Linked DNA regions of Pirellula sp. SH-Sr6A. The protein of the gene in region 1 interacts with the protein of each later gene in a pairwise test. Links are inferred from orthologs where the notes say so. Each region holds a gene or a part of one and is shown in the gene's direction. Other genes may lie near its edges.

What was found.
Region 2: the proteins of pepT (region 1) and tpiA interact in binary tests that used the Escherichia coli proteins (3 or more experiments, as listed by UniProt). The link is inferred for Pirellula sp. SH-Sr6A from one-to-one orthologs.

Annotation. Positions count from the first base shown.
Region 1 is NZ_CP011272.1:2,540,696-2,549,672, reverse strand. What follows is about bases 3,286-6,225. They hold pepT (peptidase T), read left to right. Parts: upstream 3,286-4,109; coding sequence 4,110-5,342; downstream 5,343-6,225. Other genes in these bases: VN12_RS09965 (sulfatase), read left to right, coding at 5,330-6,225; VN12_RS09975 (hypothetical protein), read left to right, coding at 3,799-4,113; VN12_RS09980 (helix-turn-helix domain-containing protein), read right to left, coding at 3,286-3,448. Also shown: VN12_RS09995 (hypothetical protein), read left to right, coding at 1-708; VN12_RS09990 (helix-turn-helix transcriptional regulator), read left to right, coding at 1,301-1,528; VN12_RS09985 (DUF417 family protein), read right to left, coding at 1,871-2,431; more of VN12_RS09980, read right to left, coding at 2,546-3,285; more of VN12_RS09965, read left to right, coding at 6,226-6,940; pepF (oligoendopeptidase F), read right to left, coding at 6,929-8,722; VN12_RS09955 (ArsR/SmtB family transcription factor), read left to right, coding at 8,904-8,977. UniProt on the Escherichia coli protein: Cleaves the N-terminal amino acid of tripeptides.
Region 2 is NZ_CP011272.1:696,055-705,065, reverse strand. What follows is about bases 2,208-5,181. They hold tpiA (triose-phosphate isomerase), read left to right. Parts: upstream 2,208-3,297; coding sequence 3,298-4,065; downstream 4,066-5,181. Other genes in these bases: VN12_RS02550 (hypothetical protein), read left to right, coding at 4,287-5,181; VN12_RS02560 (ParA family protein), read right to left, coding at 2,208-3,061. Outside these bases: VN12_RS02570 (hypothetical protein), read right to left, coding at 1-367; VN12_RS02565 (hypothetical protein), read right to left, coding at 480-2,117; more of VN12_RS02560, read right to left, coding at 2,204-2,207; more of VN12_RS02550, read left to right, coding at 5,182-5,519; VN12_RS02545 (ATP-grasp domain-containing protein), read left to right, coding at 5,532-6,710; VN12_RS02540 (bile acid:sodium symporter family protein), read left to right, coding at 6,802-8,037; ATP-dependent sacrificial sulfur transferase LarE, read right to left, coding at 7,928-8,785; VN12_RS02530 (DUF6677 family protein), read right to left, coding at 8,805-9,011. UniProt on the Escherichia coli protein: Involved in the gluconeogenesis. Catalyzes stereospecifically the conversion of dihydroxyacetone phosphate (DHAP) to D-glyceraldehyde-3-phosphate (G3P).

The DNA of each region.
Region 1 (8,977 bases):
CTGAGCGATATCTCGTGGTGGATGCGCATCCTTTGCCAGCGAGTCGCCAAGCGCGCCAACCTGGAGCTCCAAGAGACGGGCCGTCTCTTCAATGGCCGGTTCAAGGCGGTGCGGTTGCTCGATGACGAAGCCATCTTGGCCTGCGTGAGCTATGTGGATTTGAATCCCATCCGCGCCCAGGTAGCCCAGACGCTCGAGGCATCCCAGTACACGTCGGTAGCCCAGCGAATCGCAGCCCTGAAGCAGGAGCTTGCCAAGCCGGAACCGCCCCCGGAGGGAACTCAAACGGAATCGCCGCAGTCCCCAGCGCCCAGCGAAGATCCTGCCTTGCCACAGCGTCTGTTACCAGACGCGTATTTAGCCCCGATAGAGCTGATCGATGAGAGAGGAAGCCAGGGGAGCAAACCGAGCAAGACGAAGAAGCGTTGCAGTGACAAGGGCGTGGTACCGTTGTCATCGATGAACTATATCCAGCTATTGGATGCGACGGCGAGGATTATCCGGGAAGGCAAGAAAGGGTTTACACCCGAGGAGGTGCCTCCGGTGTTGGAGCGGTTGGGATTGGATCCCGAGCGTTGGATCGACTACACGACCCATTTCAGTCGAATGTTCTCATTGGCGGCGGGAAGCGTGCGCAGTATGAAGGAGGCTCGAACGCTGGTCACCCAGCGGCAGATCTACTGTCCGCGATTCCAGCGACCTTCTTAAGAGCTTGTAGCCTTCCAGCCAGCGAGCATCTTCTTCTTTGAGAGTGACCCTTGGAGCGGCACTGGGTTCGCGGCTGCGCGCCTCGAGAGTCAAACGGTCCAAAAACCCGTCTCTGGCCGCCCCTCGGCCCCCATTCCCCTCGAACCACCCCCTCTCTCCCCCCACCTTCGGGGGGCCACTCCCCACCTCCCCACCCCTGGTGAGTGTCCCCAGTGTTGGTGAGTGTCCCTCAAAAAGTGGTGAGTGTCCCCGGTTGGGGTGAGTGTCCCCGGTTGGGGTGAGTGTCCCCGGTTGGGGTGAGTGTCCCCGGTTGGGGGGGCTATGGCGGACCCGCCTTGGGCTTGCTCCCCGCTGTCCCGGTGCTATTCGGTAGGTCCGCGTTGCATGACATTCTTCAGAATATGGATGAATTGCAAAAACGCATTCACTTTCAGGCAATCGGATTCGCCGCCGGCGCCGTAGTAAACGCTAGTGTCACGTACGGCTTTCTTGAGCTTCTGGCGGGATTTCCAGCTCTTTCCTGGATATGGCTCATCCCGGTCCTTGCGAGTTTCTGGGGGATCGGGCTGATGCTCGCAACAAAGAGGTACGCATGAAGAACCGCCTGAGGTTTACGAGAGCCGAACGAGCTTGGTCACAAGCAGTACTCTCCGAGCAATTGATGGCGTCCCGACAAACCTTAGACGCGATCGAAACTGGTAAGTATGACCCCAGTCTGACTCTCGCATTTAAGATCTCTGAGCTCTTCAAGTTACCGATTGAGCAAATCTTTTTCCCTCTCGAAGAAGAAGAATCCTTGCCAAATCACAGTGGGCATTGATGGCCAACTACCGAAACGCTTCCGTGTATTCCTTCGAATCGGATTATTGACGTCCTCAAGCAATGGAGTGCACCTCGAAGTTCATCCTAGGGGTTTTGACTGGCAAGATCGTAGGCAAGCATTCAGTCCCAGTCCCCATCCGGCTGCTTGCTATTTCAAGCAATGGTAAAGCCGAGGGGGAATTCGACCGAATTGATTGCTCTCCACTTGCGATCGCAACACGCATAGGGCTTGAAGCGATACTCATTGCACGCCGCTAGATCCGTCCACCCTCCTTGTAGAAATACGATTCATCGGGAGTCGTCGGCATAGGGACGATTGGCGATGATTCGCATCTTTGGACTATGGCCTTTGTAGGTATTTCTTTGCCGAGTCGGACATGGTGACCAACGCAGCTCCCATCATGATAGCGTCCTTGAGCACGAGACGCCCCGCTCCGCTGAGATAGGGGAAGCCATGCTGGGCGTCCCCTAAATCTGGGACCCAACACTCCGGCGTTGTCATCAAAAACGAAAGTGTGACAAACGACATGAGGAAGATAAGGAAACTGCCTAAAGCTGCAATGGCCGGAAACCATGGATGGCAACAAAGCATCAATCCAAATAAGACAATCGCTGCACCGAGACCATACGCAAATCGATATGTACCATTCGATTCGTGCCAAGCCCGGTTCTCAGGGACCAGAGCCCCCTCCGGATTCTTGTGGCTCTTATAACCGCCTGGGTCCGAAATCAAAAAGTTCATAAACGGACTGTTTGCCACGAATGGAATAATCCCGTCGGCTTCATATCGCACTGCCTTCAAGCCGCCGATCCATAAGAAGACGATAATCAGTCCTAAGCGTGCCAAGACCACTCCGATTTTGTCCGCTCTCGCTGCCAATTCCATCGCACGACGTATCATCGCTTTCGCTCCCTTCAAAATGGTCGACTCCAGCGACCGTTCTCATTGAACCGTTCTCACCTCCGCTCGGACAATTTCAGTATCGAAGGTGGCGTTCGGAAAGGAAATGGACGATCAGTCCAAAGGCATGGACAGATTGCTACCACCGCGAATCGTCGTTTCGAACTCGCGGAAAAAACTCGGCGCGACCCCTGTCGCCTTCTTAAAGACCCTACTGAAATAAAGCTCATCACCGAATCCAATTTCCAACGCAATCTCTTTGACAGGCTTCAACGTATGGAGCAACTGCCACTTGGCGTGCGTCATGATTCGACGGCGAATCAAGTCGGTGGGAGTTGTTCCCAAATGCTCTCTCACCAATCGACCAAGCGTCTTCGGTGTGACGCAAAGTGCATCGGCGTACTCTGCTGGGGAATGCCAAGTTCGATAACGCTCCTCGATCAACACACTCAGACTCGCCAAAGTTGGATGACGGTGCGAGGCAGCAAGTCCCGCGCAAGAGTCATCGATACGATCCTTGGTCCGTGTCGCCAAGATCAGTAGCAACTTGAGATAAGCGAGCGATGCCTCCATGTACGCCAATCTACGCTCCGATTGTTCACGGGCGATGGATGCGAACAAATCCGCCATCTCGGCAGCGATCTCTACGTCTAGACCGATAACGGGCACCCCGTACGGATCATTGAAGACCCTGCCGGCACAACCCACCTCCGCATGAAATGTCTCAATACAGAGAAAGTTGGCATGGAATTCAATGCGACGGCAGCAAATCGAGTCTTCGCATTGGAACCGTACATACTGATACGGCACGACGCACAAGAGAGACGGAGAGTGGAAAGGGTGGCATGCGTCATCGACCGAGAAGACTCCTGAACCGGCCTCGATAAAGTAAAGTCCAAAGCAGTTCGTCCGAGGGGGCTCGGTCCCCGGTCCGTCCAAGCATACCGTGCACAGCCGTATCGCCTCGCCCCCCTCCCTGGGGTCATACCAGCTTTCTTTCTTTTCAGAAGTATCCATGTGACCCATTCGATATCGAGCCTTCTATCAAGTACCGAGATCGAACACTTTCTCCACCGAAAGCCAACAATAGGTACGCATATGGGCGATGTGCGAGCATCCTTTACAGAACAAATCGAAAGGCACCCGCGGTTCGTGGAATTCAGCAGCCCAATTGGCTTGGATTTTAAAGGGAAGAGCTTCGGTTGTCGATTGCGAGAGGTCGTTGACGAGCCCAGGGAAATCGTGGTATGTTCGGCTGGCGAAGCACAATAGTTAAGCGTGATTTGCTATGGCGCTCTACTGAGAACAACAGAGGAGCGGTGCTTCGACGATGGGTCTGCTGGACACGGTGAAAAAAAGGGTGGGGAATGTCGCGACTTGAAAAGATTCTGGCCATGCTCGAGACGGAGCCGGAGGATACGTTTCTGCGTTACACCTTGGCGATGGAATATCGCAAGCTGGACCAATCCGAAAAGAGCATCGAGTTGCTTAAGGGGCTCATCGAGAAAACGTCCCCCCCTTTCGTCCCCGCGTTTCTGATGGTAGCTCAACAACTGTCCGAAACAGAACAAGTTGAAGAGGCCCGTAGCGTCTTGCGAGTCGGCATCGAGGAGGCTCGCAAGCAAAACGATCTTCATGCAGCCAGCGAGATGGGTGAGTTGCTATCGGAGCTCGGAAAATGAATCTGCGAGAAAGGTTGATCGATCGATTTCTCGCTTATGTTTCGATCGATACCACCGCGAATCCGGACACCGATCGCTATCCCAGCAGCGAGGGCCAGCGAGTGCTCGGAAAACGGCTTCGAGACGAGCTCGCCGCATTGGGGCTGGAAGAAGTCATCCAGGATGAGCACGGATTGGTGTGGGGTTGGTTGCCGGGCAATGTGCCAAACGCCTCACCCATCCTATTGAATGCGCATCTAGACACTTCCCCGGAAGCATCTGGCAAGTGCATTCCGCATCGAATTGATCGATACGATGGCGGTCGCATTGAGCTGGCCAGCGGGGATTGGATAACCCCAGATAACACTCCCGAATTGGGAGCACTGGCTGGTCACACGTTGATCACCACCGACGGAACCTCTCTGCTTGGGGGGGACGATAAAGCAGGGGTCGCGGCAATCATGGAGATCGTCCAGCGGTTTGTTGAGCAACCGAGCTTGCCGCACGGGCCTGTTCAAATCCTGTTTACCTGCGATGAAGAGATCGGTCGAGGTACGTCTCGCATCCAGCGTCAGCAGATCCGTGCGATCGCCGGCTATACCTTGGATGGGGGTGGAGCGGGAACCATTGACGAAGAAACGTTCTCTGCGGATTTAGCCACGGTTCGGTTTCTTGGACGCAATACCCATCCTTCGGTTGGAAAGGGGAAGATGATCAATGCGCTTCGGGGGGCCGCGCAATTCTTGTCCATGATGCCTGCCGCGAGCGACTCTCCTGAATCCACCGAGGGACGAGAAGGATTTATGCACCCGTATCACTTCGATGGCGGTGTCGCGGAGGCCAAAGTACAAGTGCTTCTACGCTCCTTTGATACTGCGATGCTATCGAACTACGCAAATCTACTCAAAGCGCATGGCCAATCCGTCTCGCGGACCATACCCGGATTGTCGGTCCATATCGAGGTTACCGAACAATACCGCAATATGGCGGACGGAATTCGAAGCCGACCGGAGACGGTAAAGCTCGCGGAGAAGGCCTTCGAGAAATGCGGGTATCCATTTCGTCGGGATCGCATACGGGGCGGTACCGATGGAGCGTTGCTCACCGCGATGGGTGTCCCTACGCCCAACCTCTCGGTCGGGCAGTACAATATTCATTCGACACGCGAATTTGCATCGATCGATCAGATCGAGCAAGCGATCGAGCATGGAATTTGTTTGCTGGGGCTGTGGTCGACATGTTCAGAATAGTGATCGGATGGACGTTCTTCCTGGTGTTCGCGTCGATTGCGGGTGCGGAACAGGAAAAGCGTCCCAACATCCTCTTCGCCTTCGCAGATGACTGGGGGAGGTTCGCGAGTATCTATGCCCAAGCCGATGGTCCCGGGACGTTGAACGACTTTGTCAAAACACCCAACATCGACCGCTTGGCCCGCGAGGGAGTATTGTTCCGGAAGGCATTCGTGTCGGCTCCGAGTTGTACTCCTTGCCGAAGCGCACTTTTATCCGGTCAGCATTTTTGGCGCACCGGCCGCGGCGCGATCCTGCGGGGTGCGGTATGGGATCCCGCGATTCCAGCCTATCCCTTGCTCCTGCGAGATAGCGGCTATCACATTGGGGAAACGTACAAAGTGTGGGGCCCCGGAACACCCAACGATGCTCCCTACGGAGCTGGGAAACATGCTTTCGAAAAGGCCGGGGGCAAGATCAATCAGTTCTCGCAAAGTGTCACGAAGGCACTCCAAGAAGGCGTCGCGTTGGCGGACGCCAAGGAGCAGATCCTTCGCCAGGTCGATGCGAACTTCAATGCGTTCTTAAATGCCAGACCTGAAGGTGCACCGTTTTGTTATTGGTTTGGTCCAACTAATGTTCATCGGCAGTGGACTCAAGGATCCGGTAAAGCCTTGTGGGGATTCGACCCGGACCAACTTGAAGGGAAGATGCCCAGCTTTCTTCCCGATGTTCCGATAGTGCGCGAGGATCTATGCGATTACTTCGGTGAGATCGCTGCTTTCGATGCTGCGGTGGGTCGGTTGATCCGAAGGTTGGAGGAAACCGGCGAATTAGACAATACTCTCATTGTCATTTCTGGGGACCATGGGCCACCTGGGTTCCCGCACGGGAAGTGCAATCTTTACGACTTTGGAACCAACGTGTCACTCATCATGCGATGGGGCCAGGCGCCTGCGAATCGCTCGATCGACGATTTGGTGAGTCTCACAGACCTGGCTCCTACCTTCTTAGAAGCAGCCGGAGTGCCGATTCCATCAACGATGACCGGTCGGAGTTTGATGGGCATTTTGCAATCGTCCAAATCTGGCAAATGCGAGCCCGCACGCGACGCAGTATTTGTCGGTCGAGAGAGGCATGTTGAGAATGCGCGGGCGGATTTCAAACCCTATCCGCAACGCGCGATACGAACCGACGACTATCTTTACATCCTCAATTTCGAACCCGATCGTTGGCCACTTGGAGATCCCTATCGGTTGGAGGATGGTCGAGAGCCCACGTTGAAGGAATTGACCGATGTGACGCGTGTAACACTACCAGATGAAGACGCGGGGCCCACCAAGGCATGGTTGGTGCAGCACCGCCATGACCCGGAGTGGCGATCCCATTTTGAGTGGGTATACGGCAAGCGGCCTCAATCGGAGCTGTACGATTTAAATCGAGATCCAAACCAAACCCGCAATGTGGCGGGCGATTCCGATTATGCAAAAGTCCGTGAGCAGTTGCACGCGAGGTTGATGCAAGAGCTAGAGCGAACGGGCGATCCTCGGGTTCAAAACGGCGGGGACTACTTCGAGTCCCCGCCTCTTTCCGGACCTGTTCGGGAATCAGACAAGTAGCTCATCGAGCTCTTGCACCAGTTTGCCGAACTCGGTGAGAGCAATGTCGACTGGCTCAGGTTGGCTCATGTCGACTCCCGCACCACGAAGCAGATCGAGTGGATCCTTCGAGCAGCCTCCCTTGAGGAAACTCATATAGTCATCCAGTTCTTGAGGTCCACCTTGGAGGACCCTCCGGGAGAGGGCGATGGCAGCGGAAAGTCCGGTCGCGTATTTGTAAACATAGAATGCGTTATAGAAGTGTGGAATACGGAAGCATTCCAACGAGAGCTGATCGTCCAGCGCGAAGTCTGGACCAAAGTAGGCTTCTAGGAGTTCGCGATAGGCTTGGCGCATCGAAGCGACAGTGAGAGGCTCGCCCGCCTCAGCCATCTCATGGACGATCTTTTCAAACTCTGCGAACATGGTTTGGCGAACGATCGTGGCACGAATGCTATCGACTTCATGATTGATCAATGCCGCACGCTCTTCCTTCGTGCTCGCTCGATCGATCAGATACTTTGCCAACAATTGCTCATTGAACGTCGAAGCAACTTCCGCAACGAAGATTGTGTAGCTGTAGTAATGAAAGGGTTGATTCTTTGACGAGTAATAGGTGTGCATCGAATGCCCCGCCTCGTGCGTCAAGGTGAACACATCGTTCAAAACCGTCGGCTTGTAGTTCATCAAGATGAACGGATCACTGTCGTACGCTCCGCTGCTAAAGGCACCACTTCGTTTGCCTTTATTCGGGTAGCGATCACACCAACGGCCTCGTAACCCTGCTTCGAGAGTTTTGCCATACTCGGATCCGAGCGGCTGCAGCGAATCCAAAACAACATCGACTGCTTGATCCCAGGTGTAGTGTGTTTGGCGGTCCGCGAGAATAGGGACGTAAGTGTCGTAATGATGGATGTCGGCAAGCCCCATCTTTCTTCGGCGCAGCTCGAAGTAATGATGGACAGCGGGCAAATTCTTCCTAACCGATGCGATGAGGTTGTCGTAGACACTGACGGGAACGTTATCACCGAAGAGGGAGCTCTCGCGAGCGCTCGGATAGTTTCTCGCTTTGGCATAGTAGACGTCTGTATGGACACTGCCAGCTAAGGTGGCTGCGAGCGTATTCTCGTGCGCTTCGAACTCGGCATAGTACTGATGAAACGCGTTGCGGCGGACATCGCGATCGGGGGAAATGAGAAACGAGCTGAATGATGCGTTCGTCAGATCTTGCTCAACCCCTTTCTCGTTTTTGATTTTCCCAAATTTCAAGTCGGCGTCATTGAGTTGGCGGAATGCCTTGCTGGCTGTCTGAGCCATTTCTCCTTGCATGGCCATCAGTCGTTCTTCGGACTGACTGAGGGTGTGGGCACGAAAGCGATTGATTCGTTCGAGAACCAGTTTGAAGGGGGCGAGGGCCGGGTGCTCCAGGAATGAGAGCAATCGATCTTGAGGGATACTCAAGATCTCGGGGCGGATAAAACTCGCAGCTTGTCCGGCTTTCGTCGCGGCCGAGTAGTACCGTGCCAAATAGCCTTGATAGGTACTGTTGGTTTGGTTCTCGCTGGTACGCAGGGAAGCGTAAACGCCGATCCGTTCGGCCAAGTGGTCGACGCGGCAATCGAATTCCAGGCATTGCGCCAACACCTCGGGCGAGCTCCCGAGTCTCCCTGCAAATGGCGCAAAGCCCGGTATAAGTTGTTCGAATTCAGCAAGGGCTGCGTTCCAGGTTTCATCTTTGGGAAACAGGCTACTTAGGTCCCATGTGTCCGCAACGGGAACTTCGGATCGGTTAGGATTGTCCATTTCGCAGTGTCTTTCTGTTCGTAAGTCCTGTCGTCGAGCCACAATTCAAGAGTTTACAGAGTACGTATTTTCTTAGTAGCAGCTCAAGATAGGATCCCTTCACCTTCGCTGCGATCGAAGGCTCTAGGAATTGTGTATTGACATATCGCCAGCTATCGACACATTGATTCGAAGTAAGAAAATGACAAATCCAAGTTCCCAACCACCGATGCCCAGCGTCCCGGGGCCGGTGATCGCCCAGAACAACCGACCCGT
Region 2 (9,011 bases), 1.8 Mb from region 1 along the record:
TGGTGACGCGAGTCTGCCAGTCCCGGATCCCCAACGCAGCTCCCCATTGGTTTGGGCTGTCGATCTCTGGTGCGGTGTGACAGTGGATGGTGAAATCCTCTGTGGAAGGCAAAACCCAATCGGTATTGCTCGCGGGGATTTGTTTCAAGCACCAGAGAATTCCGTTCTTTTCGCAGTAAGCCCACAGGCCGTTCAAGGCTTCGTCGAGGGTATCCGCTTTCTCGCGAATCGTGGTCAGGCTGCTAAGTGAGTCCAGCCAATCCAGATGCTTCTTGGTGAAGAGTCGATGTTGCTGAAGAATGGGGTCTTGGACCCCCATGAAAGCTTGAAGCCAACCAGTGCTTGCGTAATCTTGTGTGATTGCCATGTATTCCTGAGCAAGGAAGCGAGTGCAGTGACGCGACCTGGGCAGACAAGTTCCCTAGAGAACTCGATCCATATCCTACGAGAGAGGTTGCCCGGTGCGGTCGCGAAAGTGTTCACTTCTTGATCTGAAAATCAAGGGTAGATTGCCCGAACTTGCGAGCATTCATGTCTTCCACCGTCAAACGCAGCTTGTACTGGCCGGGTGAAATCTGCTGTGGCATGTAGATTTTGTACACGATGAAGTAGTCGCGGCGATGGTTCTGGCAGACGTCGGGCTCCATGGGGAGGATCTGTTCGGCGATCCTTTTGCCTGCGGAATCGACGATTTCGTAACTTCCCTGCAGCTGGGTTTCAAATCCGTCTCGAACTTCTTTGGCTGCCACGTTCTCGATTTCACAGTACAGCAGGACTTCTTGATCGGGTGCGAACTGGTACTTTGGAAATTTGGTGATCACTCCGTACCGTTCGACTTCGGTGCAAAAGGAGGTCGAGCGAACTTCGAGATTGCTTACCGATGCCAAGTGGTTTGTTGCCAATCGCTGGCTGTTCATCACGAGGCTCAGGTGACGGGATCGAACTGGCATCGCATCGGGATTGCTCGCCTCATACATCGCTTGCATCTGATGGCGAATGTACAAGTTCTCTTGATCGGACAAGCCCTCGATCGGCTCTAACGCCTCGTCCAATTTCCTCGCTGATACGTACAACATGCGGAGCGCCAATTCGCGGTGGTAACGCAGATTCTCGTCCGCGTTCGCCTCTTGTTGGATTTGCTGCTCGAGCAGCTCGATGGTCCGCGCCAACGACTGATTCCACGTCGTCGATGTTGCTGCCGCATCTCCCGCGGACTTCTCTTGAGAGGCTTTGTCCGGAGAAGACTGGTCGGTTGCGGTTGGCAATGGAGTTGAACGAATTCCCTCCGAGAGATCTGGCGTGTTGGAAGCTTTGGGGAGCGTTGCTGCGACGGCGGTATCGACGCCACCGGATGTTGAGCTTGCGGAGGCGGGGAGCACAGAAGATGCGGATGCGTCAGAACTCTTGGCAACAGCATTTACCGTGGCAGGATCCGAAGGTGTGCTCGGTTTTTCGGTGGAGTTAGCGGAAGCGACCTTGGGTGTATCAGTCGGTTCTGTATCGCTAAGACTAACGCGAACCCCTTTGGTCCCTTCGAGGTCTTGGCCGGGATTGAGCTCCGTCGCGTGCTTGCGCGCGGCCAGCATTTGCCGTTTCAGTAGTTCTCGGTATGGGGCTGGCAGCTCGTCGAGTGCACCATCGATGTCCAAATCATCGATTCCTGTTTCTTGTACATTCGGCGGTGCGGCAGCGGTTGCCGGTCCCACTGCGGTCTCGGGCGTTGGATGTGCTGGGGGCTTGGCAGCAGTCGCAGCGGTGGCTGGGGGCGTTGCGGATTTCGTTGCGGTCGTTGCTGTTTCGGGCGTTTTCGAGGTATTGGGGGTGGAGGGGGGCGGTGCAGCAGCTTGTTTGGCGGCAGGTTCGGAGTCGGAGAGACGCCGTTGAATATAGGGGCTTTTTCGAGAACCGAACGTGACGGGGCCCTCGTTAGGGATGGCCCAGTCGTCTTCGCTGCGGATGGATGCGATGCCGTCCGGGCCTCGTCCTCCGATGCCTTGGCAGCCCAGCGACAGCGTTCCGAAGGAAGCGACCAAACAGACGAGGAGCCATTCACGCTTCGCCATTTGACGTCGCACTTCCGAATGACGAATACTTCGTTTTCCGTACAGATGCTTCACGATCGATCACTCCAGAAGACTATTCACCTCGTAGGTTGCCAAGTCGCGTTGCTTTGCAGGGCGGGACATGGCAACAACGACTTCGCTTATCGTTGCGTGCCGGATGGCGCAATAGCGCGTTCCGTTTCCTCTATCGCCGCCATTTCCGAACGGACGTCATCCGATGCGAGGACTTCGTATGCCAACGACAAATAGTCCTCAGCGCCGTGGCTGCTCGGCGCGTAGTCGAAAATGCTTTGGCCGAAACTGGGGGCTTCCGCCAATCGAATGTTGCGTCGAATCTTCGACTTGAAGAACTTTGCGCGTGCCCAGACAGGGCTATGCGATGCATTGCGTTGCAGGAATTCCTCTACATCGCGACTCACTTCCGCTGCCAATCGCGTACTGGATTCGTACATGCACAGAACGATTCCTTCGAGGTGCAGCGATGGGTTCAGTCGCTTTGCAACGATTTCGATGGTTCGCAGCAGCTTGCTCAACCCGTGTAGCGCGAGGAAGTGAGGTTGTAGTGGCAAAAAGACTTCATCCACCGCCGTCAGGGCGTTGAGGGTGAGAACGCCGAGAGATGGGGGGCAATCGATAATGGTGAAGTCGAAGTCTTCGTTATCGAGGTCCATTTTGTCTTTGAGAATCACCTCGCGTCCCACTTCACCTGCCAGCTCCATTTCGGCAGCGGCCAAATCCAAATTCGCGGGAACGACTGCCAAATCGGGGGTTACCCATCGACGGGCGTGGCAGAGCATTGCTTCTCCGCAAAGCAAATCGTAGACACTGATGTCTTGCTCCCCGGTCGAAACGCCCAAATGAAGCGATGCATGTGCCTGGGGATCCAAATCGATGACACAAACTTTTTTTCCACACTGTGCCAATGCCGCAGCCAGGTTGACGGTGGTGGTCGTTTTACCCACTCCGCCTTTTTGATTGATCACCGCAATTTTTCGCATTTCAACATCCTTGTCGTCGTACGGGGAAAGCCCAGCAGCTTGGGTTGGGTCTTCGGGCCGGGACGTTGACGGGAACGATCCCTTGACGGGCGAAGGCGCTCGGCTTGAGCCAGAACGGTAGCAAACCTGCTTGTAAGGAATCCAGATCAATCTTCCTCCGTTGACAAGATGGGGGATTTTGGGATTCTTTGCTCCTGAATTGTTTTCTCACTCCACGCTAACAAAGGGCTTTCTCGGTGCGTACTTTCTTCATTGCCGGTAACTGGAAAATGAATCTGATTCGAGAGTCCTCGGTATCGCTGGTTCGGCAGTTGATGGAGACTTTGACATCGGTTTCCGGCGTCGACGTCGCGGTCTGCCCACCCAGTGTTTACTTGCAGGAAGTCGGGAATACGCTGCGAGGCAGCAGCCTTCGATTGGGGGCCCAAAATGTTTCCGCGGCCGCCGAAGGTGCTTTCACTGGCGAGATCAGTTGCGGGATGTTGAAGGATGTTGGATGCCAATACGTGATTCTGGGCCATAGCGAACGCCGCACGCTGTATGGCGAGACTGACGCAATGGTCAACGAAAAGCTGCATGCTGTTTTGAAGGCTGGGCTGATTCCGATCGTCTGCGTTGGAGAAACGCTCGCGCAGCGAGAAGCGGGTGAAACGCAAAAGGTTGTTCGCGAACAGTGCACAGGTTCCCTCGCGGGACTCACCGGCGAACAGATGGCGAAGACCGTGCTGGCCTATGAACCTGTCTGGGCGATCGGGACCGGAAAAACGGCTTCACCCGCACAAGCGGAAGAGGTGCATGCCGACATTCGCGATTTGCTCTCCTCTCAGTTCGGTGCTGCGGTTGCGAATCAAGTCGTCATTCAATACGGCGGCAGTGTGAAGGCTGACAACGCAGCGGAGTTGCTGGGGCAACCCAATATCGATGGCGCACTTGTCGGTGGGGCCTCCCTGAAAGCGGACTCCTTTCTGGCAATCGTCCACGCGGCAGCCGCCATCCGGAAGTAGTCGCGAGGTCGTGCTGATGTCAGCGGCCCGACGGGGGTGTTGGGGCGAATGTGGGGTGACTAAAAGTCTTGGGGTACCTCCACGGGGCGGGCTTAGGCGATTTTTGACCTTTGTCGTTCCATCGAGACGTCTTCATCTCGTCGCAGCAACTATAATAACGAGGTTGTGAACGGCGGTCGCATTTCCGCCGGCCCCCGCTCGTCCAGTCCCGTGGATCTGCTATGCCAACATCTCTGCTTAGTCGCGTGCTCTTCATCGGAGCAGTGGTTGCCATCCCATCCCTATCGCGAGCGGATAATTGGAATTTGAAAAACGCCGGTGTCCTTTCTGGAACGGCCGTCCCATACAAGGATGAAAGTTCGGTCATCGTTCGAACGCAAGAAGGGGTTCTTATTCAATTACCCCAAACACAAATAAGCCGAGAGATCAAAACCTCCGAACGGGAGGCCGCCTACATCCAGTCCATGGCGTCCCGTCCCGATACGGCGGAGAGCAATCGCGAGATCGCGAGAGAATGTTATGCGCGGGATCAGCGAACTCTCGCATTGGCGCATTTTGAACGGGTCGTCGAGCTGGATCCGAACGATGGACAGTCTTGGGCAGCCCTCGGTTACGTCTTCGATAGCCGATCCGGACAATGGCTTCCCAAGGACACTCTGAACAAGAGGCTTGGATTGGTCGTGATTGACGGCAAGCGGACGACGTTGCATGCAGCCGAGCTCGAGAAGGCGAAAAAGAAGATTCGCGAAGAAGATGCCGCCTTTCTCCGAGAGCTCCGGATCGCATTTACGAATGTTTCGAAGCCCGGACAAGCCGGCGTGAAGGCGCAGCAGTTTCTCGCGAACCTCGACGATCCGCGCGCGAATCAAGCGTTGGCAACGATGCTGATCGAGGAAACAAAGCTCAAGGCCCGCGCGAGGATTACCAATTACGATGGACAGCCTTATTTGGGGATGTTGATGCGTATGCCTCCAGGCTCAGCGACCGCACAATTCATTCAGATTGCACGCGAACTGGATTACCCCGTGATCGTTGACCCCGTTCTCAATGCGTTGGCTTCGAATGAACGGACCCGGATCGCTGCCATGCAAGCCTTCGTTGCCGATTTGCGTCCTGCGAAAACTCCCGATATTGAGTACATCAATCGGGCCGGTAGAAATCTAGAAACCGTTGGGGACGTTCGAATCATTCCCATGCTTATAGATCGACTGAAGACTTCGGCGTTGGTGACGAAAGTCAATCAAGGGGGAGCGGCGATGGATAAAGCAACCGGCGGGATCTCTCAATCTACCGGGGGCACTTCCCAGTTCCTTATCACGGAAAATCAAGCAGGAGTCTTATCCGCGTTGGCCGCCATAAGCGGTCAATCTTTTGGGTATGATCAAGAAGCTTGGCGGACCTGGTATGCACTCAACTATGCGAATTCCAATTTGGATTTGCGCCGGTTCGATTGATCTGGAGAATCGGTGCAACTAGCTGTTCTTGAATTTCTATCGGGTGGAGGTCTTGCAGGGACCTCGTCCGAATCCCCTTCTGACCCGGAGCTTCAAAGCCTTTTTCAGGAAGGGCTCGGGATGCTTCGGTGTTTGCTGGAAGATCTGGCCCTTTGCGGGCATCGCGTCTCGACGGTGATCGATTCCAGAGCTGTTGCCGCGAGCGAGCTCGTCGTTCTCAGATCCATCGCAGAAGTCACTTTGGTGGATGCATCATCGAGATCCGAGGCTAGTTTTTCTATGCAGTGGTTGGAAGCCGCGCGAAAAGCAGATCGCGTGCTTGTCATTGCGCCGGAAATCGGGGGAGAGCTGGAACGCATCACGCAATTCATGGAGCGCGAAAGGATCCCGCTTAGGGGCGCGACGGGCATGTTTCTCGTGCATGGCGCGGACAAGTTAGCCATGGCAGCGTCCCTACCGTCCGTGGCACACCACCCGAAGACATGGACGGTGGCCGATTGGGTTGCCGAATGGCGTGAGAATCGACACGACCTCGAATGCATTTCGGACGATGGCTGGGTATGCAAGGATCGGTGGGGGGCAGGCTGTTCGGAGATGAAGTGGTTTCCCTCTGCGGGGTCCTTGCTAGATTGGTTGGAGGGCCCGCAAGCGGGTTCTCACTTTCGAACCGAATCTGGCGTGGAGAGCGTCGATCGGTGGATTGTTCAGCCATGGCGATCGGGAACTCCTGCCAGCCTGTCGTTGATCGCTGACGGCGAGAGTCCACCTCGGTTGGTCGGCTGCATGGGGCAGACTATCGAACGCAGGGAATCGGTTCAGTATTCGGGTGGGTTTGGCCCCATCGAGGAAGATCGCTTCGAGTCGCTACAGAGTTGGGCGCGCGCCGTTCTCGCACCTTATGAAGGCGTTCGCGGTTGGATTGGGTTAGATATGATCATTCCACCGCATCGAGAGAATGTAGCGTTCGGGACCGCTTCGCATAGGTCGGGCCATTTCCCAAAGGAATTCCTCGACTCCGCCCCCTGGAGCCTTATCGAGATCAACCCTCGACTCACCACGAGCTATGTGGGGTGGAGAGAGATTTACGGTCCATCCTTGGCGGAAGGTGTTTTCGGAATTTCTACAGGGTGGCCTAGCTGCAAGCGAACCGAAAAACAGGTAACCTTTCCCATCCCCAATTTAAAAGGCTAGCCAGACCAGCCCATTACCTTTCGAAGAGCAGCAGGACGATCCTTTCCTCCATTGCATCTGCTTCGGCGTCGCTTCCCACTCGAGTGATCCCTTGTCCTCTCCACCCTCTCGCTCCAAAGTCCTGTCTCCTCTTTCGCTAATCCTTTTCTTGATCGTGGCGTTGCTTTATGCCGTGAGCCTCGTCGTCTGGTTGTCATCGAGCGCCGACGACGACGCTATACGGACAGACTCGAATCGGTGCATCGCATGGTTCTGCGCTGCGTTGGTCGCTTCCGCGATTGCGATTACCTACGAACGCCGCACACGTATCTATGCTTTCGCCGTTTGGGTCGTTGCGGGGGTGGTCGTCGGAGTTTTTTATCCCGATCGATTTCTACTGATGAACGTTCCTGGCTGGAGCGAGCCCATCCGGGGAATCGATCAGATTAGCTGGTTGATCTCGCTCGCCATGTTCGGGATGGGAGCAACCTTAACGCTCCACGATTTTCGGCGCGTACTGAGAATGCCAAAGGGTGTCGCGACCGGATTCGTTTTGCAGTTTAGTGTCATGCCGCTCTTAGGTTGGTCTGTTGCAAAGTGGTTGGGGTTCCCTCCTGAAATTGCAGCCGGTGTGATCCTAACGGGGTCTTGCCCTGGAGGCGTTTCCTCGAACGTGGTCACTTATCTAGCGCGTGGGAATGTCGCGCTATCGGTTACGATGACCGCGTGCACGACCTTGGCGGCACCCTTGATGACGCCGCTCATGATGTTCTTGCTGGCAGGGCAAACAGTTCCGGTCAATTATTGGGACATGATGCGAAGTATCGCCCTGACGGTTGTTGGCCCGGTGGTGGCTGGGTTGATCGTGAATCAATTTCTTACGCGTATGCGTTGGCAAACCAAAGCGTTGGAGTCGGGGCTTGCCGTCGTTTCCATTGTCGCCATTTGTTGGATATGCACGATCATCGCCGCCAACTCCCACGAAGCACTTCAGTCGATGGGCTGGCTCTTATTGGTAGGGGTGTTGCTGCACAATTGCTTAGGTTACTCGCTCGGATATTGGGGAGCGCGCGCCGCGGGATTGAATGTCGTGGACGCGCGTACCATCGCGATCGAGGTGGGCCTCCAGAACGGTGGAATGGCAGCGAACTTGGCGACCAACGTATTGAAAAATGCGAACGCCGCTATTGCGCCGGCTGTTTTCGCACCGGTGATGAACATCACCGGTTCCCTGCTCGCTACGTGGTGGAGTCAACACCCCTCAAAATCGGAAGAACACGATTCAGAGAGCCGCTCTGGCGAGACATCAGGTCCATTGTCACAAAACGAAATCCTAACGACTCCATAAAGTCGCCAATTTGTCGACTGGTATTGGGATCTAGGAGGCGAGCCCAATCCTCTCGATGGATCTCCAGTCTCAACAGATCGTCCGCATGGATACGTGCTCGGACATCGCTGAATCCATGGGACCGCAAAAAAGACTCGGCGTTTTCAACGCGTCCCAAACGTTCGAGCGTTACCGATTCGCCGTAGGCGATGCGACTTGCCAAACAGGGGGATGCGGGCTTGGAAGCTATAGGGAGCCCCCAATGGATCGCGATCCCTCGGACTTGATCTTTTCCAATTCCCAGATCCGCCAATGGCGATCGAACCTCGAATTGCGCTGCGGCTTGTAGGCCGGGGCGATAGTCACCCAAGTCCTCTCGATTGGTGCCGGAAGCGATCGTGGTGAAACCGGATCTCCAAGCCCAATCCCTCAGCACGCCGTACAAGTTCTTTTTGCAATGGAAGCAGCGCCGCGCGTCATTGCGAACATATTGCGGATCCTCGATTTCTTCGGTCGGAAGCTCCACATGCCGAATCCCTATCTGGGCTGCGACCGATCTCGCATCGGCGAGTTCCGACGTGGAAACGGCAGGTCCGATTCCCGTGATGGCGACGGCGCGAGCACCGAGCGCGCGGTAGCAAGCGGCCGCGACCACCGCGCTATCCACGCCGCCGGAAAAGGCAACGACAGCGTCGCTCCAAGAACCAACATGAGAGATGAGTCGTCGTGCCAACGCATCGGCATCGGCATGGAGCTCCGCTTCGTTCATGGCTCCGCTCCCAGATTGATTACGATTTTTTCCGGCGCTCGGGCGAATGCGGTAAAGGCATAGGACCGGCAAACGCGTCGAAAATCGCAAGTAAGTTCAGGAGGCCAGCAACCGCTGTGAAAAGAGTACCAAGCTCAAATCCGGCAGATCCCTCGTAATGCCATTGGGAAAGGACATTCAAGTCTCGTGGGGGCGCCATAAATTCTGACCATTTCCACTCCGACGG